DNA from 4 places in the Buttiauxella sp. WJP83 genome. Region 2 is predicted to be linked to each of the others. Evidence: predicted binding sites of a transcription regulator. Region 2 holds the regulator's gene; each other region holds the start of a gene.
The links. Region 2 encodes Fur, which represses iron uptake genes when iron is present. Its sites were predicted from a motif close to ATAATAATGAGAACNACTATCAA; they were not measured.
Positions count from the first base shown of each region.

Region 1: OH773_RS13465 (siderophore-interacting protein) is a predicted target of Fur. The motif match lies at 4,145-4,167, and genes of this name have one in related genera.
Region 3: sufA (Fe-S cluster assembly scaffold SufA) is a predicted target of Fur. The motif match lies at 3,580-3,602, and genes of this name have one in related genera.
Region 4: zupT (zinc transporter ZupT) is a predicted target of Fur. The motif match lies at 4,345-4,367, and genes of this name have one in related genera.

Region 1 covers NZ_CP110080.1:2,885,848-2,893,208, reverse strand. The annotation lists gene OH773_RS13480 (glycine zipper 2TM domain-containing protein) at 145-681, shown strand; gene OH773_RS13475 (Gfo/Idh/MocA family oxidoreductase) at 726-1,754, opposite strand; gene iutA (ferric aerobactin receptor IutA) at 1,884-4,073, opposite strand; gene OH773_RS13465 (siderophore-interacting protein) at 4,268-5,161, shown strand; gene OH773_RS13460 (TetR/AcrR family transcriptional regulator) at 5,214-5,846, opposite strand; gene bhsA (multiple stress resistance protein BhsA) at 6,095-6,352, shown strand; gene ldtC (L,D-transpeptidase LdtC) at 6,446-7,361, opposite strand, start outside.
Region 2 covers NZ_CP110080.1:3,347,807-3,355,167, reverse strand. The annotation lists gene nagE (N-acetylglucosamine-specific PTS transporter subunit IIBC) at 1-1,250, shown strand, start outside; gene glnS (glutamine--tRNA ligase) at 1,448-3,115, shown strand; gene chiP (chitoporin ChiP) at 3,576-4,973, shown strand; gene chiQ (ChiQ/YbfN family lipoprotein) at 5,021-5,347, shown strand; gene fur (ferric iron uptake transcriptional regulator) at 5,438-5,890, opposite strand; gene fldA (flavodoxin FldA) at 6,173-6,703, opposite strand; gene ybfE (LexA regulated protein) at 6,855-7,136, opposite strand; gene ybfF (esterase) at 7,272-7,361, opposite strand, start outside.
Region 3 covers NZ_CP110080.1:2,682,590-2,689,950, reverse strand. The annotation lists gene OH773_RS12430 (sensor histidine kinase) at 1-1,313, shown strand, start outside; gene OH773_RS12425 (response regulator transcription factor) at 1,313-1,927, shown strand; gene OH773_RS12420 (GlcG/HbpS family heme-binding protein) at 2,029-2,529, shown strand; gene OH773_RS12415 (lysozyme inhibitor LprI family protein) at 2,584-3,003, opposite strand; gene sufA (Fe-S cluster assembly scaffold SufA) at 3,645-4,013, shown strand; gene sufB (Fe-S cluster assembly protein SufB) at 4,022-5,506, shown strand; gene sufC (Fe-S cluster assembly ATPase SufC) at 5,523-6,269, shown strand; gene sufD (Fe-S cluster assembly protein SufD) at 6,244-7,361, shown strand, end outside.
Region 4 covers NZ_CP110080.1:3,959,929-3,967,289, reverse strand. The annotation lists gene glnE (bifunctional [glutamate--ammonia ligase]-adenylyl-L-tyrosine phosphorylase/[glutamate--ammonia-ligase] adenylyltransferase) at 1-561, shown strand, start outside; gene hldE (bifunctional D-glycero-beta-D-manno-heptose-7-phosphate kinase/D-glycero-beta-D-manno-heptose 1-phosphate adenylyltransferase HldE) at 617-2,047, shown strand; gene ubiK (ubiquinone biosynthesis accessory factor UbiK) at 2,092-2,376, opposite strand; FMN riboswitch at 2,511-2,658, shown strand; gene ribB (3,4-dihydroxy-2-butanone-4-phosphate synthase) at 2,757-3,410, shown strand; gene zupT (zinc transporter ZupT) at 3,565-4,332, opposite strand; gene ygiD (4,5-DOPA dioxygenase extradiol) at 4,531-5,319, shown strand; gene OH773_RS18305 (glutathionylspermidine synthase family protein) at 5,429-6,589, opposite strand; gene OH773_RS18300 (DUF1190 family protein) at 6,596-7,270, opposite strand.

The DNA.
Region 1 (7,361 bases), 460 kb from region 2:
ATAAATGTGTTTCTCACGCTTAGGAATTCTCTCAAACACCTGTTTTCTCCGTACGAATCCGCACTTTTCATCCGTTGTCTGATTTGCCTAACCCCCCTTGTGGTTGCAAAATTGTTAGCAATAGCAAAGTCAGGAGGATGTCCTGTGAATAAATCAATGTTAGCGGGTATAGGTATCGGTGTGGCCGCAGCACTGGGTGTGGCGGCGGTTGCCAGCATGAACGTTTTTGACCGTGGTCCGACGTATGCACAGGTGGTGTCAGCGACACCTATCAAGGAAACAGTAAAAACACCGCGTAAGGAGTGCCAGAACGTCACGGTAACTCATCGTCGTCCAGTACAGGATGAGAACCGAATTATCGGTTCAGCGCTGGGTGCGGTTGCCGGTGGTGTGATTGGCCATCAGTTTGGCGGTGGACGTGGTAAAGATGTTGCCACGGTAGTGGGGGCACTGGGTGGCGGTTACGCAGGTAACCAGGTTCAGGGCAATATGCAGGACCGTGACACTTACACCACGACAGAACAGAAATGCAAAACGGTTTATGACAAATCAGAGAAAATGCTCGGTTATGATGTCACGTACCGTATTGGCGATCAGCAGGGTAAAATCCGCATGGATAAAGACCCAGGTAAGCAGATCCCACTGGATAATAACGGCCAGTTAGTTTTGAATAAAATCTAATGGATACCCCCAAAAGCCCATCTATAACGATGGGCTTTTTGATTTTAGTGCTTACCGCGTAGCTGCTGTTGTAATTCCAGTAGTGCAGTCACTTCGGTTAATCGCCGTTGCGTGTATGCCGGGATCTCGTCGGGCGTGCGCAGAAACACTCGGCGCTCACCAAATACCACATCATTCAAACAGCGATCGTAAAGCGGCCCGGCAATCAGTTTGCGCTCAGAGCTGACGTCAGTCATTAGCTCAACCACTTCATTCGCACCTTCGCGATCGATATTGATGATTTGCCCATTATGAAGATAAATGCGCATCCCTTTTTGCCCGCCTGCGGGTCCGGCATATTTGTTGAGGTGCAGGGTGAACGGGATATCGCTTATTGTGCCGGTGAGCAGGGCTTCACCTTCTGCCGTCGTCAAATCACCTGCTGCTATTGCATTTCCCAGGCGGTCACGGGCGTAGTTGAGCTCAATGTTGAGTTTGTCATCCCCACCAACCTGGTGAACAGTTTCGCGCACCATCGCGAGAACATGAGTCCCAATGTCGACAATCACGCCATCAGGATGACGCAACAGGCGGGTATCCGCTTCACCGGTGGCAAAATTCAGCGCGATAGGCTCTCCCGCTGCGTTAAATCCGCTTGGTTCACATAAAAAACCTTCAATCCGGCTTATTTCATTGATGTTGTCAATGTAATCGCTGGCCTGGGTGCGAACCATCCAGTGATCTAACGCCAGAACTCGAGCGGCAACATGTGGCTCTTTAAGCAACGATTCGAGCTTCTCGAGTTGTGCAAGCGTGGCAGCAACGGGCTTTTCAATCACAATCGCCGGGACCTCGCTTTGCAGTACCCGCTCAAGTACCGGTAAATGATGGAGCGAGGAGGTGGTGATCAGCACAACATCAAGTGGCAATGCCAGCAACGCATCCAGAGAATCACAGCGGCTGATACCGTCTGGTTGTCGAGTGGCATCGGCGTCGTAACCATAAAGTTCGAGAGCAGGAGGGGAGATGCGGCGTAACGCCGGGAGATACGCGGTTTCGATGACCGAACCTAAACCTATAATGCCTGCCAACATAGTAAATTATTAACCGTGTGAATAATTAGAGTCCCACTGTTTTAAATGACTATTGTGATTTGGTCGAGCACGGATTTATCCCTGAGTGTAAAAAGCAGGCGGTTTTTTAGTCCGCCTGTTGGAATGACCTTAGAACAGCAGTGAGTAGTTCACACCGTAAGTGCGTCCACGACCTTTATACTCATACAGCGATGGGCTGCCGTAAGTTGGGCTATACAGTAACGGCGCGCGCTGCCCCCACACGGTGGTGTAATCTTTATCCAGCAAGTTTTCGATGCTGAAGCTGAGTTTGCCCACCGGCAATGCATAGCTACCCATAAAGTCGATGGTGTTGTAGCCATTAATCTTATTATCGCTCGCATCGGTCAAATCAAACGTCTGCTGGCTTTGAACTCGCAGGCTCCACGGATCGGGTGCCCAGCCAACGTATGCGGTGGCTTTCGACGGGCTTGCGTAAATCACATCCCATTTCTGCCATTTCCCATCAACTTTGGTTTCAGATTTCAGCACGTTGAAGTTTACGCCGGTGCTCCAGTTTGAATCTGGAATGAAGTAATCCACCGCACCTTCAACCCCGTAAATACGACGCTTATCATCCTGAATATTGATGGCCATATCTGCACGATTGATGGCGATAGACTTATCAGACAACGAGTAGTACGCCGCAATCTGGCTGCGCAGGCTATCACCGGTATAACGCCAGCCTAACTCGTAAGAATCGACCTTGATCCCCTGAAGTTTAGATTGCCCAACGTTAACGCTATTAAGAAGTTGGTAATGGCCATTAACCAGACGGTAAGTGCCGTTGCCGTAATACTTGCCAGGGTCAGGTAGCTCAACACCTTGCGAGAAGTTGAACCACGTTTGTTGGCGCTCGGTGATGTGCATCAACACGCCAGCATTGAACAACGCATTGTCATAATCGGTGCTGCCGCCAGGGATGGCATCGGCAGAATTTGCGATACCGTTCGCAATGCCTTGCTGCTGAGTAAACCCAATAAAGTCATCAACTTTATTCTCAGTCCACTGGTAGCGTACGCCGCCGCTGAGAGTGAACAAGTCGTTGATGTCATAGCTGGTTTGCAAGAATGGGGCAAAGTTGGTGATGGTGTAAGCCGGGTAGCGGCCGGTGGTATAAATACTTTGGTTATTCAGGCCACCCGAGGCATTTGCTTTCGCCAAATCAAAGAACATCTGGTTCGACGTAAAGCTCTCGTGATCGGCGTCCACACCATAGGTTATCTGCCAGCCGTCGAGCGGTTGGCTGGTCAATGCCAGTTTCGCACCGTACTGATCGGTATCCTGCTGAGACGCGGAGAAACTGGTGACCTTATTACGCGTCAGGGTAGGGAACGGGTAGAACGTCAGGGATTCATCGCGATAATAAATCTGCCCAACCAACTCCTGACCGAGGAAATCGCTGTTGGAATATTGCAGGCTAATCAGATGGCGCTCGGTGCCAGGAATGCGGTCTGAGTTAAGCTCATCACTGACATACGCTTTGCCATCACCCGTTACCGCAGAAAAATTCTGCCCCAAATTCAGGCCGTAATCCTCATCGCCCTGGCTTTTGTAATACTGCGTAACCAACTGAAGCTGCTGGGTTTCATCAATATTTAACGTACCCGTTCCCATAACATCCAGACGGTCGGAATACTGTAAACCTGTCTGTGTATTATCGAGCAGGGTCTGGTCGCCATTGCCGTCATACCAACCGCCAAACTGTTGATAAGCCACCGAAAGACGCCCGGAAGCATGGTCGTTACCACCAGAAATTGCACCAGCAATGCGCTCATCGTGATCTTTGCTGCTGTTAAAACCTGATTTAAGACCCGTTTCAAATTCCATCTGGGTTTCAGGCTGACCTTTTTTGGTCACGATGTTAATCAGACCACCCGTACTCCCACCGCCATACAGGGACGTCGCGCCGGAGATGACTTCAATATGCTCGATATTAAACGGGTCAATAGAATCTAGCTGGCGGCTATCGGTTCGGGATGAGTTCAGGCGTACACCATCCACTAAGACGACGATCGAGCGACCACGCATATTCATGCCGTAATTGGTGCGACTTTGGCTGCCGACATCAAGGCCCGGAATAAGCTGTGCAAGGGCATCTTTCAGCTCCTTGCCACCCTGGATTTGCTGTTCAAGATCAGCGCCTTCGATAACCCAGGTGGTCTGTGCCATTTCTGCCACCGTGCGGTGCATACGGTTTGCAGAAACCAAAATATCTTCTTCGGATGTTTGCTGCGCGAAAGCCGGAGCCATCATCGCCAGGAGCAACGGGTTAAGCACCCAGCGCGCGTTTTTATGCATCATCATCATTCCTTGGATGGGAAATAATTAACATTTAAAAATGTTTTGAAATATGAACGAGCAGAATTTTGCCGATAACGGTTCTCATTATCAATATCAATTGATAGTATTTCTCAAATTAATCTTATGAATAATCACATTATTTCTGTGGTTTACTTTTTTGAGCGTACGCCGTGAACGGCAAAGGAGTCGAAATGTCTGGGGTGCAAGGCTATCGATTGTTTAATGTGCAGCTAGTGCATAAATCGCAAATATCACCGTCACTGCTGAGCCTGGTTTTCGGCGGACCAGACGTCGCCAAAATGAAATGTGATTCGCCGGACCAGCGGATCAAAATGTTATTCCCGTCAGAAGATGGTTCACTCCCGGCCTTACCAGAACAGGCGCAGTGGTATCAGTTACTGCAAGAATTGCCCAAAGAGAAGCGGCCGATTGTGCGCACTTATACCTTGCGCCACGTTGACCGCGAGCGCCAGGAAGTGACGGTTGAGTTTGTCAGCCACGGCACGGAAGGGCCGGCATCCGCATGGGCTATTGCGTCAATGCCTGGGGATAAAATCCAAATTGTTGCCCCAAATGCGGATTACCCACAGGACAGCGGCGGTTATGAGTGGACGCCGCCTGCGGGCTTGCGTCAGGCGTTAATTATTGCCGATGAAACCGCACTGCCAGCGGCGCGAGGTATTCTTGAACTGCTGGCAATGCAGCAAAATCCGCCACAAATCCAGGCATTTTTTGAAGTGCCAGAGCAGGATGATTGTGTTGATTTAAGCGAATTTAGCTTCGCCAGTATTCACTGGTTGCCTCGTAATCCTTCTAAAGCCAGCCACGGAGAGTGTTTGCTAAAAGCGGTCCGAGCTAAGGTGCAAGTACCTAAAACGGCAGGAGTTGTTGAAGCGATCAACGAAGAAGCGGAAGGCGAATTGCTGTGGGACAAAGCCACTACTGGCAGCACTGCGTTTTATGGTTGGATTGCAGGGGAATCGACGGTCGTGAAAATGCTGCGTCGTTATTTGATAGGTGAATGTGGCGTTAACCACGATGCTATCAACTTTATGGCTTACTGGAGTAAAGGGCGACAAAAGTAAAAGCGGAACTCTGAAAAGGCGGATGAGTTTGACTTATCCGCCTCAGTGTAATTTAGATTTTCTTCAGTTCAGGCATTAGCCGCATCGTGGTGCTAACTATCTGTAAAAGCTCATCATAGCTGGCATTTTCACGCGCGCTGACTGACATCCCCTGAATGATGCAGCACAAATATTTAGCCAGCTTACGCACGCAACTGCTGGAGGGGATTTCACCTTTCTCCTGGCGCTTACTCAGAAAACGCACCAACGTTTCTTCCTGCATCGACTGGCGTGTTTTTATCACGGCGGCAATATCTTCCGAAGATGCCGCCAGCACTGATGAAGTACAGATGATAAAACAACCTGTTGGCGTGTCTTTCTCCGTAAATAACTTTGCAATCAGCGATAAATAATCTTCCAGCGCTTCTTCAAGCGTCCGATCTTCGCAGAATAAACATGCCTCACGCATTTGCGTAAAGCGCGCGATATAACGATCCAGCACCGCCCGAAAGAGTCCCTCTTTATTCGTGAACTCGGCGTACAGCGTCGGGGCTTTCGCACCCGTTGCTTCTACCAAATGCGCCATAGAGGTGGCTTCGTAGCCGTGTTGCCAGAACAAAGCCATGGCCTTGTCGAGTGCTGCTTCCCTGTCAAACACCTTCGGACGGCCACGGCTTTTTTTAATGCAACTTGTATCAGATGACATGTATGCCGTTTAACCTTTGTCTGTTTAATGAACGATCATTATAAAAATAAAAACACCCAGTAGCTAGCGGCTTTTCGGATAAAAATAAACGGTTCCTATCTAAATGATAAATAGGGTTTTTATAAAATAATTAATGAACGTTATTAAATTAATTTGACGTGTGATGCAGATCACGTTTATGATTTAGTTATCGATCGTTAAGTAAATGACTTGACGACCTTACAAATCATCTGCTCAAGGTAAATAACATGAAAAACGTAAAAACTCTCGTTGCTGCCGTTGTATTAAGCTCAATTTCTTTTGCAAGCTTTGCCGCTGTAGAAGTCCAGGCCACTCCAGCAGGTCAACAGAAAATCGGTACTGTGACGGCAACCGCGGGGACTAACCTGGGTTCACTTGAAGCACAACTGGCTGAAAAAGCAGAACAAATGGGTGCAAGTTCATACCGCATCACTTCAGTAACCGGTCCAAACACGTTGCATGGTACTGCGGTTATTTATAAATAAGTTATTACCCTCTGAGCGTTGCCTTATAAACTCGTTCAATAAAAAAGGCCCTGTAAAAAAATAACAGGGCCTTTTTTCTATTCTTGAATCGACTTAAATCGTATTGCTCGCTTCAGGATGAGCATTCACTTCTACTGGCATACCTGAACGATGCTGCATGGCTTGCTCCATTACCGTTGCGTCAGTTTCAGGGGCGGACTGGAACTGTTTCATCTGCTCGTTAAGCACAATTGGCAGCACCTGAGGGTCGTCATTAATATCTTTTGACAGCGGCTGATGCACTTCAACTAAACGAGTACCGTCCGGTTCAACGGAGGTCTTGATCGCGGTGTTAATAATGCGCACTGGCGTTCCGACCGGCATCTCTTTATACAAAGCTTTGATGTCGTCATCACGCAGACGAATGCAACCAGAACTGACACGCATACCGATACCAAAGTCTGCGTTGGTGCCGTGTAACAGATAGACACCACCATAGGCGGCGAGGCGAATCGCATGGTGACCCATTGGGTTATCCGGCCCGGCAGGCACCACTGTCGGGAGTTTGATGCCGTTGGCCAGGTAACGTGCGCGGATATTCGCGGTGGGTGTCCAGGTTGGGTTGGCCCGTTTATCTGAAATGGTCGTCACCATGGTTGGCGTGACGGTGTCGCCACCGAGTTGACCAATCCCAATAGGGTAGACGGTGACGCTGTTTTTCCCGGCCGGATAATAGTAAACGCGGAGCTCGGCGAGATTAAGTACCAGCCCCTGACGTGGGGCGTCGGGCAGCAGCATTTGACGTGGGATCGTCAGCACGCTTCCTGCACGAGGAACATACGGATCTACGCCCGGATTTGCCTGAAGCAAAGCCAGGAAACCCACATTGTATTTTTTCGCAATCGCCTCAAGCGAACCCCCATTATTTTCCACGACATGGAAAATATTCTTGCCGATCAGACGGCTTCCTTCTGGTGGCAATGGATAAGAGTTGGCGACAGCCTGAAACGAGGCCAGTGTTGCGCTAACC
Region 2 (7,361 bases):
TCCCAATCATGATGTTCGGCCTTCCAGGTGCTGCACTGGCGATTTACCACTGTGCGCGTCCTGAAAACAAAGCAAAAGTACTGGGTATCATGATGGCAGGTGCATTTGCTGCCTTCTTTACTGGTATCACCGAACCGTTGGAATTCTCCTTCATGTTCGTGGCTCCAGTACTGTATGTGATTCACGCAGTGCTGACCGGTATCTCTGTATTTATCGCAGCCAGCATGCATTGGATTGCCGGTTTCGGCTTCAGTGCGGGTCTGGTGGATATGGTGCTTTCTTCCCGTAACCCACTGGCGACTCATTGGTGGATGCTGATCCCACAAGGCCTCGTGTTCTTCGTTATCTACTACGTTGTGTTCCGTTTCACTATCACCAAGTTCAACCTGTTAACCCCAGGACGTGAACTGGCGGTTGCGGGTGATGAAACTGATGGTCAGGACGTGAATGTTAGCGGCAACACCAATCAAGATGTTTCTCAACTGGCTCGTCAGTACGTTGCGGCGGTAGGCGGTTCAGCTAACTTGACCGGTATTGATGCATGTATCACTCGTCTGCGTCTGAACGTGAAAGACTCTTCATTGGTTAATGAAGCGTTGGCAAAACGTCTGGGTGCAACCGGTGTTATCCGTCTGAACAAAACTAGCGTGCAAATTATCGTCGGTTTTGTGGCTGAGAAAATTGCTAACGCAATGAAAACAGTCGGTGATGTCCCTGCTGCGGCACCGGTTAGTGCTGTTGCTCCAGCGGCCGTTGCGACAAAACCACAGGCTGTTCCAAACGCAGTCACTATCGCCGCACTGGTTTCACCAGTAACGGGTGATGTTGTTGCGCTTGAGCAGGTTCCTGATGAAGCCTTTGCAAGTAAAGCGGTAGGTGACGGTGTTGCGATTAAGCCAACAGAGAAAACTGTTGTCGCGCCAGCCGCGGGTACTATCGTAAAAATCTTTAATACCAACCACGCGTTCTGTCTGGAAACCGAAAAAGGTGCTGAGATCGTTGTCCATATGGGCATTGATACCGTAGCACTGAACGGCCAGGGCTTTACCCGTCTGGTAGAAGAGGGTGCTGAAGTGGTTGCAGGCCAGCCGATTCTGGAAATGGATCTTGATTTCCTGAACGCAAATGCTCGCTCCATGATTAGCCCAGTGGTTTGCAGCAACATTGATGACTACAGCGGTCTGGTTATCCAGGCACAAGGTTCAGTGGTTGCGGGGCAGACTCCTCTGTACGAAATTAAAGGCAAATAATCGCTCCTGAGTCTTAGATTGTGCCTTCAGCGGCTGGCGACTTTTTCGTCAGCCGCTTTTTTATTGCCCTTTTCCTGACTTACTCAATCACTTCCCGCCAGTCACCCATCCTTATTTATGCAACTAAAGGTTGTTTCCGACGCCTGCTTATTAGATCATATGCCGTTAACGAAAGTTTATGCACTGAGGAACCCGCGATGAGTGAGGCTGAAGCCCGCCCAACTAACTTTATTCGCCAGATCATTGATGAAGATTTGGCTAATGGTAAGCACACCAGCATTTGCACCCGTTTTCCGCCAGAGCCAAACGGCTATCTGCATATCGGTCATGCAAAATCTATCTGCCTGAACTTTGGTATCGCCCAAGATTATCAAGGTCAGTGCAACCTGCGTTTCGATGACACTAACCCGGTAAAAGAAGACATCGAATACGTAGAATCTATTAAACAAGATGTTGAATGGCTTGGTTTTCATTGGTCAGGCAATGTGCGCTACTCTTCCGATTATTTCGATCAACTGTTCAACTATGCGGTTGAGCTGATCAATAAAGGTCTGGCGTATGTTGATGAACTGACTCCAGAGCAAATCCGTGAATATCGCGGCTCATTGACCTCGCCTGGGAAGAACAGCCCATTCCGCGATCGTACCGTTGAAGAAAACCTCGCGCTGTTCGAGAAAATGCGTAACGGTGAGTTTGCGGAAGGCACCGCGTGCCTGCGCGCCAAAATCGACATGGCCTCGCCATTTATCGTGATGCGCGATCCGGTGATTTATCGCATTAAGTTTGCCGACCATCACCAGACCGGCAGCAAGTGGTGCATCTACCCGATGTACGACTTCACACACTGCATTTCCGATGCGCTGGAAGGTATCACGCACTCCTTGTGTACGCTGGAGTTCCAGGACAACCGTCGTCTGTACGACTGGGTGCTGGATAACATCACGATTCCTGCGCACCCACGTCAGTACGAGTTCTCTCGCCTGAATCTCGAATATTCCATCATGTCCAAGCGTAAGCTGAACCTGCTGGTGACTGAGAAGGTTGTTGAAGGGTGGGATGACCCACGTATGCCGACCATTTCTGGTCTGCGTCGTCGTGGTTACACGGCTGCTTCTATTCGCGAGTTCTGCAAGCGTATTGGTGTGACCAAACAAGACAACACCGTTGAAATGGCGTCTTTGGAATCTTGTATTCGTGATGACCTGAACGAGAACGCCCCGCGTGCGATGGCCGTGCTCGATCCGGTGAAAGTGATCATTGAAAACTTCCCGCAGGGCGAAGTTGAAATGGTGACCATGCCTAACCATCCGAATAAACCAGAAATGGGTAGCCGTCAGGTGCCATTCAGCCGTGAGATTTACATTGACCGTGCTGATTTCCGCGAAGAAGCGAATAAGCAATACAAGCGTCTGGTGCTGGGTAAAGAAGTCCGTCTGCGTAATGCATATGTGATTAAAGCCGATCGCGTAGAGAAAGATGAAGCAGGGAATATCACCGTGCTGCATTGCTCATACGATCCGGACACATTGAGCAAAGACCCGGCTGATGGCCGTAAAGTGAAAGGTGTTATTCATTGGGTCAGCGCAGAACACGCTTTACCTGTTGAAATTCGTCTTTATGACCGTCTGTTCAGCGTAGCGAACCCTGGTAGCGCGGAAGATTTCCTTGCAACGATTAACCCAGAGTCTCTGGTTATCAAGCAAGGTTTCGTGGAGCCGAGCCTGCAAAACGCAGAAAAAGGCAAAGCGTATCAGTTCGAGCGCGAAGGATATTTCTGCCTGGATAGCCGTTATGCAACCGCTGAAAAACTGGTATTTAACCGTACCGTTGGGTTGCGTGATACCTGGGCTAAAATAGGCGAATAAAAGATATCGTCTTATAAAAACGTCGCAATTAGCGGCGTTTTTTTTTGCGTTATATTCACCGGTGCATCCATTTTTCCATATTCGCGATGCGAATTAATGTTATTTAGACCTCCGCTTATAATCTTTCTTTTGGTCAATCTGAGAGCATAATAAATTCTTCGTTTTGGTATGTGAGCGCTCTCATGTCGAGCTTTGTCTGTAAATAATCTCAATATTCAGCATAAACATCTTGAGTCGCCATTTGTTACAAATACTCATAAATTATGTGCTCTCTGTCATAATATCGGAATGAACTCTTACAAAATCGTTGATAATTCGCGTCGCGAAAAATAGTCTTATGGGGAGCAGTAATGCGGGAAAATTTTTATAACCGCTTTAGCCGTTAGGCATTTTTACTTTTTTCGCGATGTGACGTCTTTTAACGTCCGGCGATTATTTATACGTCAAAGAGGAATTTTATATGCGTACGTTTAGTGGCAAACGTAGTGCGCTGGCGCTTGCAATCGCAGGTGTCACGGCTCTTTCAGGACTGGTTGTCATCCCTCAGGCTAGTGCAGCAGGTTTTATTGATGACTCAACGATGACCGGTGGTGTTTATTACTGGCAACGTGAGCGTGACCGTAAAGACGTCACCACAGATAAATACGAAACTAACCTCGCACACGCTACATGGAACGCCAACCTGGACTTCCAGTCTGGTTATGCCGCAGACATGTTTGGCCTGGATCTCGCGGCCTTTACTGCTATCGAAATGGCAGAAAATGGCAACAGCGGCCACCCGAACGAAATCGCATTTTCCTCTTCAAACAAAGCTTACGATGAAGATTACTCCGGCGATAAGAGCGGGGTGAGTCTTTATAAAGCCGCAGCTAAATTCAAGTACGGTCCCGTTTGGGCTCGTGCAGGTTACATCCAGCCAACCGGTCAAACGCTGTTAGCGCCACACTGGAGCTTCATGCCTGGTACTTATCAGGGTGCTGAAGCTGGGGCAAACTTTGATTATGCCGATGCCGGTGCGCTGAGCTTCTCCTACATGTGGACCAACGAGTACAAAGCTCCATGGCACCTGGAAATGGACAAGTTCTATCAGAACGATAAAAACACCAATGTTGATTATCTACACTCGTTGGGTGCGAAGTATGACTTCAAAAATAATCTGATTCTTGAAGCGGCATTCGGCCAGGCCCAAGGGTATGTCGATCAGTACTTCACCAAAGCAAGTTACAAATTTGATGTGGCTGGCAGCCCGCTGTCAACCAGCTATCAGTTCTACGGCACACGTGACAAAGTCTCCGACGGCAGTGTCAACGATCTGTATGACGGTACTGCATGGTTGCAGGCATTGACTTTCGGATATCGGGCTGGCCAGGTTGACCTGCGCCTGGAAGGGACGATTGTTAAGGCAGACGGCCAGCAGGGTTACTTCCTGCAACGTATGACTCCTACTTATGCCTCCTCTAACGGTCGTCTGGATATCTGGTGGGATAACCGTTCTGACTTCAACGCCAACGGTGAAAAATCAGTGTTCGCAGGTGCGATGTATGACCTGAGCAACTGGAACCTGGCGGGTTGGGCTGTGGGTGCTTCTTATGTTTACGCATGGGATGCTAAACCAAGCTCTAAACCAACAACTGACGGCTACTACGATGCCGACAATCGTCTGAAAGAATCTGCGTATAGCCTTGATGCGTTGTACACCGTTCAGGATGGTCGTGCGAAGGGCACCCTGTTCAAACTGCACTTCACTCAATACGACAACCACTCCGACATCCCAAGCTGGGGCGGTGGTTACGGCAACATCTTCCAGGATGAGCGCGATGTTAAGTTCATAGTCATCGCTCCGTTTACCATTTTCTGATTTGATTCCGGGCGTTAACGCGCCCGGTTTTGTTAAGGATATCGAACATGAAAAAAATCATTTTGGTTACGGTTATGGCTTTAGGTTTGAGCGCCTGCGCACAGCCTAAAACAGCACCAGAAGATTCAAAACTGAAACAGGCTTATAGCGCCTGTATCAATACCGCCGAAGGGAATCCTGATAAAATTCAGGCATGCCAAAGCGTTTTGAATGTGTTGAGTCAAGAGAAGGAACACCAGGAGTTCGCACAAAAAGAGAGCGTTCGTACCCTGGATTACCAGAACTGCATCCAGGCAACTCGTACCGGTAATGACCAAGCCGTTAAAGCCAAATGCGATAAAATCTGGCAAGAAATTCGCGCTAACAATAAATAATTGTCGCGTTCAGCCAATAAAAAAACCGGTGAGCTTCCTCACCGGTTTTTTTATATCTGACCACCGGGTTAGCGTGGTCAAATGTGCGGATTATTTTTCGCTGATTTCGTGTGCATTTTCGTCGGTACGGCAATCACCTTCAGCGCAGTGACCATAAAGATACAGGCTGTGGTTAGTCAGACGAATGCCATGGCGTGATGCGATTTCACGCTGACGGGCTTCGATTGAATCATCACTAAATTCAATAACTTTACCGCAGTCCAGGCAAATCAAATGGTCGTGGTGATGCTGTTGTGTCAGCTCGAATACGGATTTGCCGCCTTCGAAATTATGACGAGTGACAATGCCTGCATCATCAAACTGGTTTAGTACACGATAAACTGTGGCGAGACCAATCTCTTCGCCCATATCAATCAGACGTTTATATAAGTCTTCCGCACTGACGTGGTGGTTCACCGGACCCTGCAACACTTCAAGGATTTTTAATCGTGGAAGCGTGACTTTCAGGCCGGCCTTCTTTAATGCGGTATTATTGTCAGTCATGCGGAAATTGTCCTGTTGCTTAACGGATCGCTCGGACTCAGGGTGAGCGTTAAGATGAATGCGTCTCATTATAGAACTGTCAATTCTAAATGGGAACCGCAAGTATTATGCATAATCAAGCTAAAAAATGGCGGCTGAGTCGCGATTTATTTGCCTTGTTAGCTATTTAGTCAGGAGGTCATTGTACAGGGACAAACTGAAAAGTTAAAAATTTGTAGCGATTATTTTAATCGGAATAATCTATCAATGTGACGCAGCCAGGTCGCTGCGTCACACCGAGCATCAAGCGTTGAGGATATCAGCCAGGTTCAGTTCTTCAGAAACCTGTTTGACCCATTGTTGAACGCGTTGTGCAGTCAGTTCAGGTTGGCGATCTTCATCAATAGCCAGGCCTACGAAGTGATTGTCGTCAGCAAGACCTTTAGACGCTTCAAAATGGTAACCGGCAGTTGGCCAGTGACCCACGATAGCAGCACCGCGCGGTTCAATAATATCGCGGATAGTCCCTAACGCGTCACAGAAGTATTCTGCGTAGTCTTCCTGGTCGCCACAGCCGAAAAGGGCGACCAATTTGCCATTGAAATCAACTTCTTCCAACGTCGGGAAGAAATCATCCCAGTCGCATTGCGCTTCACCGTAATACCACGTTGGAATGCCGAGAAGCAGGATATCGAAGCCTTCCAGGTCTTCTTTGCTGCTCTTAGCAATGTCATGCACCTCAGCAACGTCTTTACCGAGCTGTTTTTGAATCATCTTTGCGATATTTTCGGTGTTACCAGTGTCGCTGCCGAAAAAAATGCCTACGATTGCCATGAGTAAAATAACCTCTTGAAACTTAATGGTATGGTGGCTGCTATTCGGCCACAGATAGGGCAATCATAGCAGAACACAAAGCGCTGCGGAAATTGCTATCACCCTGATGTGCACAGACTGCAACATCACATTCTGGGCTACAGCATAAAAATTAACTGAGATGCTGCTTCAATTGTGCGAGTAAAATCTCTTCAATCAACTCACTACGACTGATATTGCGCGCTTCAGCCAGATGATTAAGTGCATCTACTGCATCGTTATTGAGCTTTAACTCCACTCGCTTAAGGCCGCGTACTTTATCGCGCTTGAGCTGGTTGCGTTTGTTGATACGCAGTTGCTCATCACGCGTGAGCGGATTAGTTTTTGGTCGCCCGGGGCGACGCTCGTCCGCGAACAGATCTAATGTAGTACGGTCCGTTTGTTCTTTTGCCATGATTAGACTACTGACAGGGAATTCAGGTGGCACGGAGCGGGGTGCTCTGGCGCATTTTAGCGCGCAATCATACATCAGCATGGCTTGCGCGCCAACGCGTTAGCCGCATCTAACGGCCAGTCGGTTTGTTTTTAATCAGTTTGCTGCTGTTCCGTCGATAAAACGATGGATTGCGCGCAAAACAGCATCAGGTTTTTCGGCATGAACCCAGTGCCCGGCACCGGC
Region 3 (7,361 bases), 670 kb from region 2:
TGGTAAAGGCGATGGTTTGGCTGATCCTCACGGCGCTATCCGGCGGCGGTGTGGTTATCTATGCGTTGTATCAGCAATACGAGGAACAAAGTGCTGAGTTCCGTATTTTGTACCGCGATATTACGGTCAAGCTTTCGCAAAACGATGTCATTCTGGCGCTGCTTTCTAACAGCAGCGACCCCGCTGTGGTGCAGAAAAAATTCCCCTATATTCTGCGCTGGCAAACCAAACCCCATAAACCGCCGCGCCCGGATATAAACCCCGCCCGCGCCGGAACCTACTGGATAAATTCCCCGCAAGGTTCGTTGCTGATTGATTTACCCACATTGTTGGCCGATTTCGTTCGTTCACAGAAATTTCGGCACTTTAGCCTGAGCTGGCAGGGAACTCCTCTTCTCACGCAGGGTGCTGAAGGGAAGGGGGATTGGTGGCGTTGGGAGAAAGAGGTCGCAAGTCCTTCTCAGCCTCTGAATCTGTTGGTGACAAATAACCCGGACTGGCGAAGCTTGCCCTGGCTTGTGTTGGTGCTGCTGGGGATTTTCTGGGCGGCGGTAATCTACTTTTATAATCAGTATCAGGCGACAAAACGCCAGCGGCAAATCGCTGATTTACGTGCTCATTTTTCAGAACTGGCGCGGTTAAATACGATGGGGGAAATTGCCGCAGGTATGGTACATGAACTGAATCAACCGCTCACCGCGATTCTCAGTTACTCGCAAACTGCGCAACGTCTGATTAAACAGCAGCAAGCGGAAAAAGCAGAACCGTTGCTGGATGCGGCCGTGATGCAAACCAAGCGGATTAGCAGTTTACTGCTGGCATTTCGTGAAAAACTGCAAAGTGATGAACAGACATTGCAGCCAGTTGATTTACGTCAGATTTGGGAAAGAGTCGCCATGTTGCTGGGTAATGAAATCGAGCGTGGCAACGTCGGCATCATCAATAATATTCCTGGCTCTTTGCCTCCGCTGATGGCATCTCCCTTGGGTATCGAGCAGATATTCCATAATCTGCTCAATAACGCCGTTCAGGCTCAGCAGCAAACGGATAAAGCCTGGGTTACCGCAAGCGCCAGCCAAACCGAGAGCCATATCATTTTGACCGTCACCGACGGTGGGCCAGGGCTGAGTGAGCAGGCATTACAGCAGGTGTTTATGCCTTTCTTCACCACCAAAAAAGAGGGGCTTGGCCTGGGTATGGCGCTGACCGAGACGCTGGTGCAGCGGTATAACGGCAGCATTCAGGCGGATAATAGCGCGACCGGAGGGGCGTGTTTTACCCTGATATTTCCCCTTATTCAACCGGAGGCATGATGGTGCAACGCATCTATCTGATTGATGACGATGAAGCGATACGCTTTTCGTTAACTGCACTGCTCGCGACGATGGGTTGGGAAACGCAAAGCTATGACAGCGTGCAGAGTTTTCAGGAGTCTGAATCTGATCTTCCGAGTCTCAACGGCTGCTTGCTGTTGGATATTCGGATGCCCGGTAAGTCGGGTATTACACTCCTGGAAAACTGGCAGCAAATGGGGAGTACGCTGCCGGTTATCATGATGACGGGTCATGGCAGCATTGATCTTTGCCGTCGCGCGTTTAAAAACGGAGCATTCGAGTTTCTGACCAAACCCGTTGATGCCGACCTTCTGATTGAAACGGTGGGGGCTGCACTCGAGCAACAGAAACTGAGTCAGCAACAGCGTGAAAGTCATGCCGATTTACAGGCAAAACTGGCCTTGCTTTCTGCCCGCGAACAGGAAGTGATGGCGCTAATCATGCAGGGGAAATCGAACAAAGAGATGGCGAGAGATCTTGAGTTATCTCCTCGAACCGTTGAAGCCCATCGCGCCAGCCTGTTTGCGCGGCTTGAAATCAACTCGCTGGCAAAGCTGATAAAAATCTACGGTGGGCTGAAAGGAACCAGGTAAAATTACCTGGCATACCAGGTATTCGTCCGAATGGTTTCTCTGGTTGCGCCTGGTTACCTTAACTCTTGTAAATTCATCACATCGAGTTGAGAGAAGAAACCATGAAAAACTCCATCCTGTTCGCCGCTGCTCTGTTCAGCAGCGCAGCCGCAATGCCTGCTTTTGCCAACAATGTTCTGACTGAAAAGAACCTCTCACTCGAGTTTGCCGACAAACTCGCCCAAAGCGCTATTCAGGCCTGTAGTGCCAAAAACTATAACGTTGCGGTGACGGTTGTGGATCGTGCTGGGGTAGTTAAAACCGTTAAGCGTATGGATAACGCAGGCCCGCATACCGTTGAAGCCAGCCGTATGAAAGCGTATACCGCGCTGACGACGAAAAATGCCACTGGCGATGTCATGAAGAGTGCGCAGGATAACGCCGGTGCACAGAATATGCGTGATATCCCAGGCTTCTTGCTGTTGGGTGGGGGTGTGCCGGTGAAAGTCGATAACCAGACCATCGGTGCCATTGGTATCGGCGGTGCGCCTGGGGGCCATCTGGATCAACAATGTGCGGTTGACGCACTTGAAGCCAATAAGTCACTGCTCAACGCTTCCTGATATTTATATCCAACGCAGGTTTACCAGACCTGCGTTCATTTTTTAGCTCCTGCCTTATTCAGACAATTGTTTAATCCGCATAAGATTCATATCAATAGTTGATTTATAGGCTGCCAGACCGCCGCCATTTCCAGAACCATAGGAAGTTAGAACGCGGTTGCTTTCGGCATTTCGAAACTCTCTATATGCCAGCTCAGCTTTGTCGAAGGCTTTAACAGAATGCAAAGAGCGACTTCCTTCACTTTCTTTTTCTAACTCAACAAGTTCAGCCCGTACCTTTTTTTCAGCTGCACTTAGTTCAATTTCCGATTGTTTTACCACTATCGGATAGCATTCACGCTGCTCAGCCGTTGACAATTTTTCTTCGCACTTCTTGTATAGCCCTTCAGCAGATTCTGCCGCAAGGACGGTCTGGCTACACAAAGCCGCAAACATTAAACCTGCCAGAATAGATTGGGTTGCATTAATTTTCATTTTTTCTCCTTTACAGGAATTTAACCTAACTTAATTAATTTTTTGTATCAAATGACTAATGGTTATATATGTTAATTAACACATTGATATGTTTTAAATTGTGAAAATGACTTATCTTCGGGATTGTTCCTATTTCCATAGGGTTTAATTATCCATCCTGGTGTGAAATATATATGAAGTGAAATGTAACTTTAAAAAGCATATTTTATATTCGAATTATATTTCACCCCTGAGCCGGTATTTTCTGAGATATTTCAGCCTTGTTAGATGAAGTGTAAAAAATGGCGTGTGAACTCACGAGTTCTCCACCGCGATATGCTCCATACCGAAGATCTCTGAAAAGTATGCCAGTGCCCGAATGTCAGTTCATCAAACCACCTATTGAATAAATTAGTATTTTCTATACATCTTTGTCTTTCTATCACCTGCGCTTTCCATTCCTGAATAAATTCTATTTATTTCATCACCTTAATTAGCACTGCTCACCCTCTGCAAGAGTTCCAGCAGGGTCTATCCTTAGTTAAGGCGTCTAAAAAACGAGCATTTCGTGAATACCCCTGTTACCAGGATGTTGTATTGATAATAGTTATCATTAACATGGGGTATTGGCCGTTGGGCGGCAAAACATCAAGAGGTGAATTATGGACGTGCAAACCGGTAGCTTCGATCCCAGCGAATTTGCCTGGAAGGGGCTGACGTTAACCCCTGATGCTGCGGCACATATTCGCAAACTGGCAAGCCAGCAGCCCGGCTTTCTCGGCGTCCGTTTGGGTATCAAACAGACAGGGTGCGCCGGGTTTGGCTACGTGCTGGATACCGTCAAAGAGCCTAAAGCTGATGACCTCCTTTTTGAAGCGGGTGGCGCGAAACTGTGGGTTCCGCTTTCTGCGATGCCGTTTATCGACGGAACGGAAGTCGATTATGTGCGCGAAGGATTAAATGAAATATTCAAATTTAACAACCCGAAAGCCCAGCACGAATGCGGCTGTGGTGAAAGCTTTGGGGTGTAGGCGGAATTATGTCACGTAACACTGAAACGACTGAAGAAGTGAAAACCTGGGCGGGCGGCCATCAGTACAAAGAAGGTTTTTTCACCCAGCTCAAAACTGACGAACTGGAACACGGCATCAATGAAGACGTGGTGCGGGCTATTTCTGCGCGTCGTAATGAGCCTGAATGGATGCTGGAATTTCGCCTGAGCGCTTATCGTGCGTGGCTTGAGATGGAAGAACCTCATTGGCTGAAAGCGCATTACGAAAAACTTAACTATCAGGATTACAGCTATTACTCAGCCCCTTCGTGCGGCAGCTGCGACGATAATTGCGAATCCCAGCCCGGAGCGGTTCAACAGCCGGGAGGCAACGCTTATTTGACCGGCGAAGTGGAAGAAGCGTTTAACCAACTCGGCGTGCCGGTGCGGGAAGGTTCAAATGTGGCCGTGGATGCCATTTTTGACTCGGTTTCGGTCGCGACGACTTATCGTGAAAAACTCTCTGAACAGGGGATTATCTTCTGCTCCTTTGGTGAGGCGATTCATGAGTTCCCGGATCTGGTGCAAAAATATCTTGGCACCGTGGTGCCGAGTAACGACAACTTTTTCGCGGCGCTGAATGCGGCGGTAGCATCTGATGGCACTTTTATTTATGTGCCAAAAGGCGTGCGCTGCCCGATGGAGCTTTCGACCTATTTCCGGATTAATGCCGAAAAAACCGGTCAGTTCGAACGCACGATTTTAGTGGCGGACGAAGGCAGCTACGTCAGCTACATCGAAGGGTGCTCCGCACCGGTGCGCGACAGCTATCAGCTGCACGCTGCAGTTGTGGAGGTCATCATTCACAAAGACGCGGAAGTGAAATATTCCACGGTGCAAAACTGGTTCCCGGGCGACGGCAATACCGGTGGGATCCTGAACTTCGTGACCAAGCGTGCGTTGTGTGAAGGGGCAAACAGCAAAATGTCCTGGACGCAGTCCGAAACCGGCTCGGCTATTACCTGGAAATACCCCAGCGTGATATTGCGCGGTGATAACTCCATCGGCGAGTTTTTCTCCGTCGCGTTGACGGCAGGAAACCAGCAGGCCGATACCGGTACCAAGATGATCCACATCGGCAAAAACACCAAATCGACGATTATCTCCAAAGGAATTTCAGCCGGACACAGCCAGAACAGCTATCGCGGACTGGTGAAAATCATGCCAACTGCGACCAACGCCCGTAATTTCACCCAGTGCGACTCCATGCTCATCGGGCCAGACAGCGGCGCGCATACCTTCCCGTATGTCGAATGCCGCAATAACACCGCTCAGCTTGAACATGAAGCGACCACCTCGCGTATCGGGGAAGACCAGTTGTTCTACTGCCTGCAACGCGGAATCGCGCAGGATGATGCGATTTCAATGATCGTCAATGGATTCTGCAAAGATGTGTTCTCGGAATTACCGCTCGAATTCGCGGTGGAAGCACAAAAATTATTAGCGATTAGCCTCGAACACAGCGTCGGATAAGAATTAAGGGAAAATTATGCTGAGCATTAAAGACCTACAGGTAAGCGTTGAGGACAAAGAGATCCTGCGCGGTTTGAGTCTCGAGATAAAACCTGGCGAAGTGCACGCGATTATGGGGCCGAACGGTTCAGGGAAAAGTACGCTTTCTGCCACGCTTGCCGGGCGCGAAGATTACGAAGTTACCGGCGGGCAGGTGCATTTTAAAGGCAAAGACCTGTTGGAGTTATCGCCGGAAGACCGCGCGGGTGAAGGCATTTTCATGGCATTCCAGTACCCAGTGGAAATTCCTGGCGTGAGTAATCAGTTCTTTTTGCAGACTGCGCTGAATGCGGTGCGCAAATACCGTGGGCTGGACGAACTCGACCGTTTCGATTTTCAGGACTTGATGGAAGAAAAAATCAAATTGCTGAAAATGCCGGAAGACTTACTGAGCCGTTCGGTGAACGTAGGCTTCTCTGGTGGTGAGAAAAAGCGTAACGATATTCTACAAATGGCGGTTCTCGAACCCGAACTTTGCATTCTGGATGAATCAGATTCGGGGCTGGATATTGATGCGCTGAAAATTGTTGCTGAAGGGGTGAATTCACTGCGCGATGGTCACCGAGCTTTTGTCATCGTTACGCACTATCAGCGTATTCTCGACTACATCAAACCTGATTTTGTCCATGTGCTTTATCAGGGCAGGATTGTGAAATCAGGAGATTTCAGTCTGGTGAAACAACTGGAGGAGCAGGGTTATGGCTGGCTTACCGAACAGCAGTAACGGCAACGCTCTGCAACAGTGGCACCACCTGTTTGAAACACAGGGCTCAGTGCGCAGCAAAGAAGCCCAGGAACATATGCAGCAAATGCTGCGCCTCGGGCTGCCAACGCGCAAACATGAGAACTGGAAATACACACCGCTTGAAGGGTTGCTCAATAACCAGTTTGTGTTGCCTGCATCGGAAGCGTTAAGCGAAATTCAACGTAACGCGTTGGCATTGCCGTTGGACGCGTGGCGTCTGGTGTTTGTGGATGGGCGATTTAGCCCCGAGTTGAGCGACGATCTGTCCAACAGCGGGTTCGATATCACCATTGATACCCAGCGAGCGTCGTTGCCTGCTGCGGTGCAGAGCGAGGTGTTTTTGCACCTTACCGAAAGTCTTGCTGAAAGGGTGACGCACATTCGCGTTTCCCGTAATGACAACCCCGCGAAAGCTCTGCTGCTCATGCATGTCAGCCGTGGCAGTGCGCAGGATGAGATGAATACCGCGCACTATCGTCATCACTTATCGCTTGGCGAAGGGGCTTGCGCGACAGTTATTGAACATTTCGTCAGCCTTGATGAGCACGCCCATTTTACCGGGGCTCGTTTTACCGCTGATGTGGCGGCAAACAGCCAATTGCATCACTACAAACTGGCGTTTGAAAACGCGCAAAGTTATCACTTCGCTCATAACGATGTGGTTATCGGCCAGGATGCTACGGTTGAGAGCAACAGCTTTCTGCTTGGGGCGGCGGTGCTGCGCCATAACACCAGTTCGCAACTTAACGGTGAAAACACTCAATTACGCATCAACAGCCTGGCGCTGCCAATTAATAACGAAGTGTGCGACACCCGCACCTGGCTTGAGCACAACAAGGGTTACTGCAACAGCCGTCAGTTGCATAAAACTATCGTCCGTGACAAAGGCCGGGCGGTGTTTAACGGCATGATAAAAGTGGCTCAGTATGCGATTAAAACTGACGGGCAGATGACCAACAACAACTTGTTGCTCGGGCGCCTGGCGGAAGTAGACACCAAGCCGCAGTTGGAAATTTACGCCGATGATGTGAAATGCAGCCACGGAGCCACCATTGGCCGCATCGATGACGA
Region 4 (7,361 bases), 610 kb from region 2:
GTCACGACTGCCGAAGCGTTTGGCGATTATCAACAAAATGAAGCCTGGACATGGGAGCATCAAGCCCTGGTTCGTGCGCGTATTGTCTATGGCGATCCGCAATTGACGCAGGAGTTTGATGCTATTCGCCGCAGCATTTTGTGTGTTCCGCGTGAAAGCGAAAAGCTCCAGACCGAAGTGCGAGAAATGCGTGAAAAAATGCGCGCGCATTTGGGCGGTAAAACTCGCGAACGCTTTGATATCAAAGCCGATGAGGGCGGAATTACCGACATTGAATTTATCACTCAGTATCTGGTTTTGCGTTATGCGGCGCAGGCTCCAAAACTGACGCGTTGGTCTGACAATGTGCGCATTCTGGAATTAATGGCGCAAAACGACATTATGAGTGATGACGAAGCGAAAGCGTTGACACATGCTTATGTCACGTTACGTGATGAACTTCATCACCTTGCATTGCAAGAGCTGCCCGGAAATGTGGCAATGGATACGTTCATTCAAGAGCGCGAGCAGGTAATGAAAAGCTGGCAAACGTGGCTGATTGAGCCGCAAACGCGCGCATAAGATTAATTGTGATATTATTCGCGACAAAATTTTATCCCTCTCTGGAGAGTCAGGAATGAAAGTAACGCTGCCCGAATACAGCCGTGCAGGCGTCATGGTAGTGGGTGATGTGATGCTGGATCGCTACTGGTATGGCCCTACAAGCCGCATTTCCCCGGAAGCGCCGGTGCCGGTCGTGAAAGTCGATACCATTGAAGAACGCCCAGGCGGCGCTGCCAACGTGGCAATGAACATTGCTTCGTTGGGCGCGAATTCGCGTCTGGTGGGTCTGACGGGGATTGACGATGCGGCGCGTGCGCTCAGCCAAACGCTGGCTGGCGTAAACGTTAAATGCGATTTCGTCTCGGTGCCGACGCACCCGACAATCACCAAACTGCGTGTACTTTCCCGCAACCAGCAACTGATTCGCCTCGATTTCGAAGAAGGTTTCGAAGGCGTTGATCCAGAACCCATTCATGAACGCATTAGCCAGGCGCTGCCGCACATTGGCGCGTTGGTGCTTTCTGACTATGCAAAAGGGGCATTGGCGAGCGTTCAGCAAATGATTAGCCTTGCGCGTAAGGCCAATGTTCCGGTGCTGATTGATCCTAAGGGCACTGACTTTAACCGTTACCGTGGCGCGACGCTGTTGACACCAAACCTGTCTGAGTTCGAAGCGGTTGTCGGTAAATGCAAGAACGACGAAGAGCTGGTGGAACGTGGTATGAAGCTTATTGCTGAATACGAACTTTCCGCGCTACTGATTACCCGTTCTGAACACGGTATGACGCTATTGCAGCCGGGCATTAAGCCGTTCCATTTACCAACCCAGGCACAAGAAGTGTATGACGTGACCGGTGCTGGCGATACGGTGATTGGCGTACTGGCGGCAACGCTTGCGGCGGGTAACACTCTTCAGGAAGCGTGCTACTTTGCGAATGCGGCAGCAGGGGTTGTGGTGGGTAAACTGGGTACATCTACCGTTTCACCTATCGAACTGGAAAATGCGGTGCGTGGGCGTGCTGATTCAGGTTTTGGCGTAATGACCGAGGCTGAGTTGAAAGTGGCTGTGGCTGCGGCGCGTAAACGCGGTGAGAAGGTCGTCATGACCAACGGCGTGTTCGATATTCTTCATGCTGGCCATGTTTCTTATCTGGCAAATGCGCGAAAACTGGGTGATCGCCTGATCGTTGCGGTCAACAGTGATGCATCAACCAAACGCCTGAAAGGCGAAACTCGCCCGGTGAATCCGCAGGACCAACGCATGATCGTGCTCGGCGCGCTGGAAGCCGTGGACTGGGTGGTGTTGTTTGAAGAAGATACACCACAGCGCCTGATCGGCGAGATTCTGCCTGATTTGCTGGTCAAAGGCGGCGATTACAAACCGGATGATATTGCCGGGAGTAAAGAGGTCTGGGCCAACGGTGGTGAAGTGATGGTGCTGAATTTTGAAGATGGTTGCTCAACAACCAACATCATTAAGAAGATTCAAAGCCACGACGCATAAGCAGTTACGGATAATAAAAAACGCCCCAAATTTGGGGCGTTTTTTTACATCTGTGGTTCTGTTGGCGGCGTAACTTCAGGTGCCTGGGTGTTACGATTTTCCAGCTCGGTTAAACGCTGTTCCAGTAAAGCCAGTTTTTCACGGGTGCGTAACAGCACTTGAGTCTGCACATCAAACTCTTCACGGCTAACCAAATCCAGACGGGTTAACTGAGCCTGTAAAACCTGACGTACTTTTTTCTCGACATCATCCCCGAACTCACGAATCCCTTTCGGCATTGACTCGTGGACCTGGCGAGCAATCTGTTCAATTTTTTTCGGGTCAATCATAGTGGCTTCCATAATCTTACGGGATTGTCTTACGCGATTAACACTGATTGTAATGCCTGTGAGACTCCTTAGAAACCCGAAATGTTATTAGGTTTGGCGTTGCCAGAGAAAATCATCGGCGTTATAGTAAGTCTGCTTATTCTCAGGGCGGGGTGTAACTCCCCACCGGCGGTAAATCAGCGAACGCTGAAAGCCCGCGAGCGCTCCAGAGCAATCTGGAGGTCAGCAGATCCGGTGTAATTCCGGAGCCGACGGTTATAGTCCGGATGGGAGAGAGTAACGACTAAGCACAAGCTTTAATAAGCTTGCTCACGTTATTTTTTTAGCTCCTAAGACTGCCCTGATTCTGGTAACCATAATTTTAATGAGGTTTTTTTACCATGAATCAGACGCTCCTTTCTGCATTTGGCACCCCTACACAGCGCGTGGAACATGCTCTTGAAGCACTACGCGAAGGCCGCGGGGTAATGGTTCTTGACGATGAAGATCGCGAGAACGAAGGTGACATGATTTTCCCTGCGGAAACCATGACCGTTGAGCAAATGGCTCTGACCATCCGCCACGGTAGCGGGATTGTTTGCCTGTGCCTGACGGAAGAACGCCGCAAACAACTTGATTTGCCAATGATGGTTGAGAACAACACCAGTGCTTATGGCACCGGGTTTACTGTCACTATCGAAGCCGCGAGTGGTGTTACCACTGGCGTTTCTGCCGCAGACCGTATTACTACCGTTCGTGCCGCGATTGCTGATGGCGCAAAACCAAGTGACCTGAACCGCCCGGGCCACGTATTCCCGTTGCGCGCTCAACCGGGTGGCGTGCTTACCCGTGGTGGCCACACCGAAGCGACTATCGATTTGGTATCACTTGCGGGCTTCAAACCTGCGGGTGTTTTGTGTGAGTTGACCAACGATGACGGCACCATGGCGCGTGCGCCGGAGTGCATCACTTTTGCTCGCAAACACAACATGGCTATAGTGACGATTGAAGATCTGGTGGAATATCGCCAGACTCACGAACGCAAAGCCAGCTAAGACTCGTTTTTAATGTTTCCATGCCGCTTGAACTCGAAATAATTCGAGTTGCAGGTAGGCGGCAAAAGAATGAATCCCCAGGAGCTTACTCAAGTAAGTGACTGGGGTGAATGAGTGCAGCCAACACCCCTGCAACTTGAAGTATGATGAGTTATTATCCAATTCCGTTTGTTTGTAGCAACGTCAGACTAAACCCCATCACCGCCATACCGCAAAGTACGCCATAACTCGGGTTGTTGTGAGGATCAATTTCTTTGGCGAGTGGCATCAGTTCATCGACAGATAGCGCCACCATAATCCCCGCGACAGCAGCCATAATCGCCGCCATGACGACCGGCGAAACCATTGACCCGAGAATCAGCCAGGCCAGTACACCACCGAGAATTTCTGCGAGTCCCGAAATCCCTGCCCAGAAAATTGCTTTGCGCTTCGAACCCGTTGCGGCATACACCGGGCCTGCAACTGCTAATCCTTCCGGAATGTTGTGTAGCGCTACGGCGAGAGCAATACCCATCCCTAATTCCATATTACTGCTGGCAGTGACGAAGGTTGCGACCCCTTCCGGAAAGTTATGCAAACTAATGCCGAGCGTCAGCAGTAACGCGGTGCGTCGTAAATTACGAGGCTGTGGTTTGCTGTCCATCAAATCTTGCGGATGTGCATGGGGCAGGGCGCGATCAAGTGCGAAATAACCCAACAAACCCAACATGAACATTCCATAGCCCAATACTGGCGATATCCCTTCGGTATGAAGCGCTGCGGGTAGCATCTCCATTAACGAGATAAGCAGCATAATTCCTGCTGCAAAACCGAGAGAAAATGCCAGTACACGGTTCGATGGTTTCTGGCCGATAACGCCAAGAAAAGCACCAATAAAAGTGGCTCCCCCTGCTAACAGGGTCAGAATCAAGGGTACTGACATTCATTGCTCCTTTTGATAATGATTCTCATTTATATTAATGGGCGACGTGATAAAAATCGAGAGCCAGATGAGTAGCTTTACACATCGCTTACATTCAAATTTCCTGAAGATCTTCATCATGCTTATCTGAGTTCTTCATGCGGCAAAAGCGCGTAATGTGGTGTACATAAACTGAATATCCCGATAAAGGACACCACCATGACAACTCAACGAATGCCTGCGCTGTTCCTCGGACACGGTAGTCCAATGAACGTGCTGGAAGATAATCACTATACCCAAGCCTGGCGTCATTTGGGAGAGACCTTACCGCGGCCAAAAGCCATTGTGGTGGTCTCTGCGCACTGGTTCACCAAAGGCACGGGTGTTACGGCGATGGAAACACCAAAAACTATTCATGACTTTGGTGGTTTCCCGCAGGCACTTTACGATACCCATTATCCGGCACCGGGTTCGCCTGAACTGGCTCAGCAATTGGTTGATCTGCTGGCACCTGTTCCGGTGATGCAAGATAAAGAAGCCTGGGGATTTGACCATGGCTCCTGGGGCGTATTGATCAAAATGTACCCGAATGCTGACATCCCAATGGTACAGCTCAGTATCGATAGCACCAAACCGGCAGCCTGGCATTTTGAAATAGGGCGTAAGCTTGCTGCATTGCGCGATCAAGGCATCATGCTGATTGCCAGCGGCAATGTGGTCCATAACCTGCGTACCGCCCGCTGGCACGGTGAAAACACGCCATATCCATGGGCTGAGTCGTTTAACCAATACGTTAAAGACAATCTCACATGGCTTGGGCCGGTTGCAGATCACCCGCTGGTAAACTATTTACAACACGAAGGCGGCTCGTTATCTAACCCAACGCCGGATCACTATCTGCCGTTGCTGTATGTTTTGGGGGCGTGGGACGGTAAGGAACCAATTACGTTGCCAGTAGATGGCATAGAAATGGGATCGTTGAGTATGCTTTCGGTGCAAATCGGTTAATTATTATTTTTCCCCTCTCCCTCAGGGAGAGGGCCAGGGTGAGGGGGATTCGACATCAATTCGCCCTCATCCCAACCTTCTCCCCCAGGAGAAGGAGAAGGAGAAACGATTACTCTACAAACACATGCGGATAGAAACGCGAAAGATCCTGGGTGATTAATTCACGATCCTCACGAATACCAATGCCTGCCGGTTGATCGTTGATAAGCCAGCTTCCGAGCACCACGTAGCTGTCACCAAATTTTGGCAGTGGATAGAACTGTTGGACGATCATGCCTTCTTCACCGTAAGGGCCATCGACACGCGCAATTTCCTGGCCGTTTTCGATGATCTTCACATTCGCACCTTCGCGCGAGAAGATTGGCTTCACGACATACTTATCCATCGGCGGATAGCTATCTTCGGCGAAATAAGCAGGCAGCAAGTTTGGATGATCCGGGAACATTTCCCACAGCATTGGCAGCAACGCTTTGTTTGAAATGATACTTTTCCAGGCCGGTTCCAGCCAACGTACGCCAGCATCTTCCAGCTTGGTGGAGAACATCTCACGCAGCATGAATTCCCACGGGTACAGTTTGAACAGGTTGCTTATCACCTGATCCTGCAGATCGGTAAACTGGCCTTTCTCGCCCAGACCGATATCTTCCATGTATACGAACTCGCTGGCCACTTCTGCTTCTGCGGCACAATCCTGTAGATACTGAACCGTACCACGATCTTCTTCCGTATCCTGACAGCAAGCGAAATGCACCAGGTTGAAACCGTGTTGCTGCTTCAGCTCGGCAAAACGTTCGATGATCTTCTCTTGAAGGCTGTTGAACTGGTCGCTTTCTGCTGGCAGATTTCCAGACTGGATCTGATCTTCGAGCCAAATCCACTGGAAGAACGCGGCTTCATATAAAGAGGTTGGCGTGTCGGCATTGTTTTCCAGCAACTTTGGTTCGCCAACGCCATCCCATGCAATATCCAGGCGTGAGTAAAGCGACGGCTGCTGGGTACGCCATGATTGACGCACAAATTCCCAGGTGTGTTTAGGAATGCGAAATTTAGCTAACAGCTCATCACTGCTCACCACTTTTTCTACAACCTTCAGGCACATCTGATGCAATTCAGCAGTGACTTCTTCCAGCCGCTCAACCTGTGGAAGCGTTAGCTTGTAATAAGCGTCTTCACACCAGTAAGGCTCGCCATACATGGTGTGAAAATTGAAACCGTATTCTGTGGCTTTCTCGCGCCAATCCGGGCGCTCAGTAATCGCAATTCTTTCCATAATTTATTAGCCACCCATGGAACGAGAAGAACCTGTTGCGCTGTTGCTGCGCTGCATAGTCGATTGTTTAGCGACAGAGTCACCGAAACCGCCGCGTGTCACCGTGCTGGTGGTCGCAGGTTTAGGTGCCATAGCTGTTTTCGGCACGGTTGTTGTGCGGCCTGGTGTGGCTGCGCCGTAGCTCTTACCGCTGGCATCGGCATATTTACCGTAAGCAGGGCTTGATGGATTCTTTGAGGTAAACAGAGGTTGCTGCGCAAAGCCTGCGCCGCCGCCCATCAGTCGGCCCATCATGTAACCGGCCATCAATGGCATCCAGAAGCTGCCGCTTTGTTGAGGTTGAGCCTGAGCTTGTTCACCTGCCATATTGGCTTGAGCAGGCGCTTGCTGACATTGGCCTTCACCAAATTCAGCAATACATTCTTCACGCGATGCATATTTAGGCGCAGTACGTTCTGCTTCTTTCAGCGCGTTGTTGAAGGAAGTCGTACATTCGGCACTTTTGCCTGGGTTGGCTTGAGAACAGTCATCTGCGTTTTGATACATAGAGACTGTTTCGTCATTTTGTTCGCAACCGGCAAGCATAAACACAGCGGTAACCGCCAATGCAACCGGCGTCAAATGGCGGGCGTTCCAGCTTTTGCGGAACGATGCGTGGTTTATGGTTTTTGTCCGTTTCATTTATCTGTCCTGAGCCCAAAGGAATGAAGCTAATATTGTGCTTAGAATAGGGGATGAATGGTTGAAATTAAAGCGATGACGGGCACCAGGA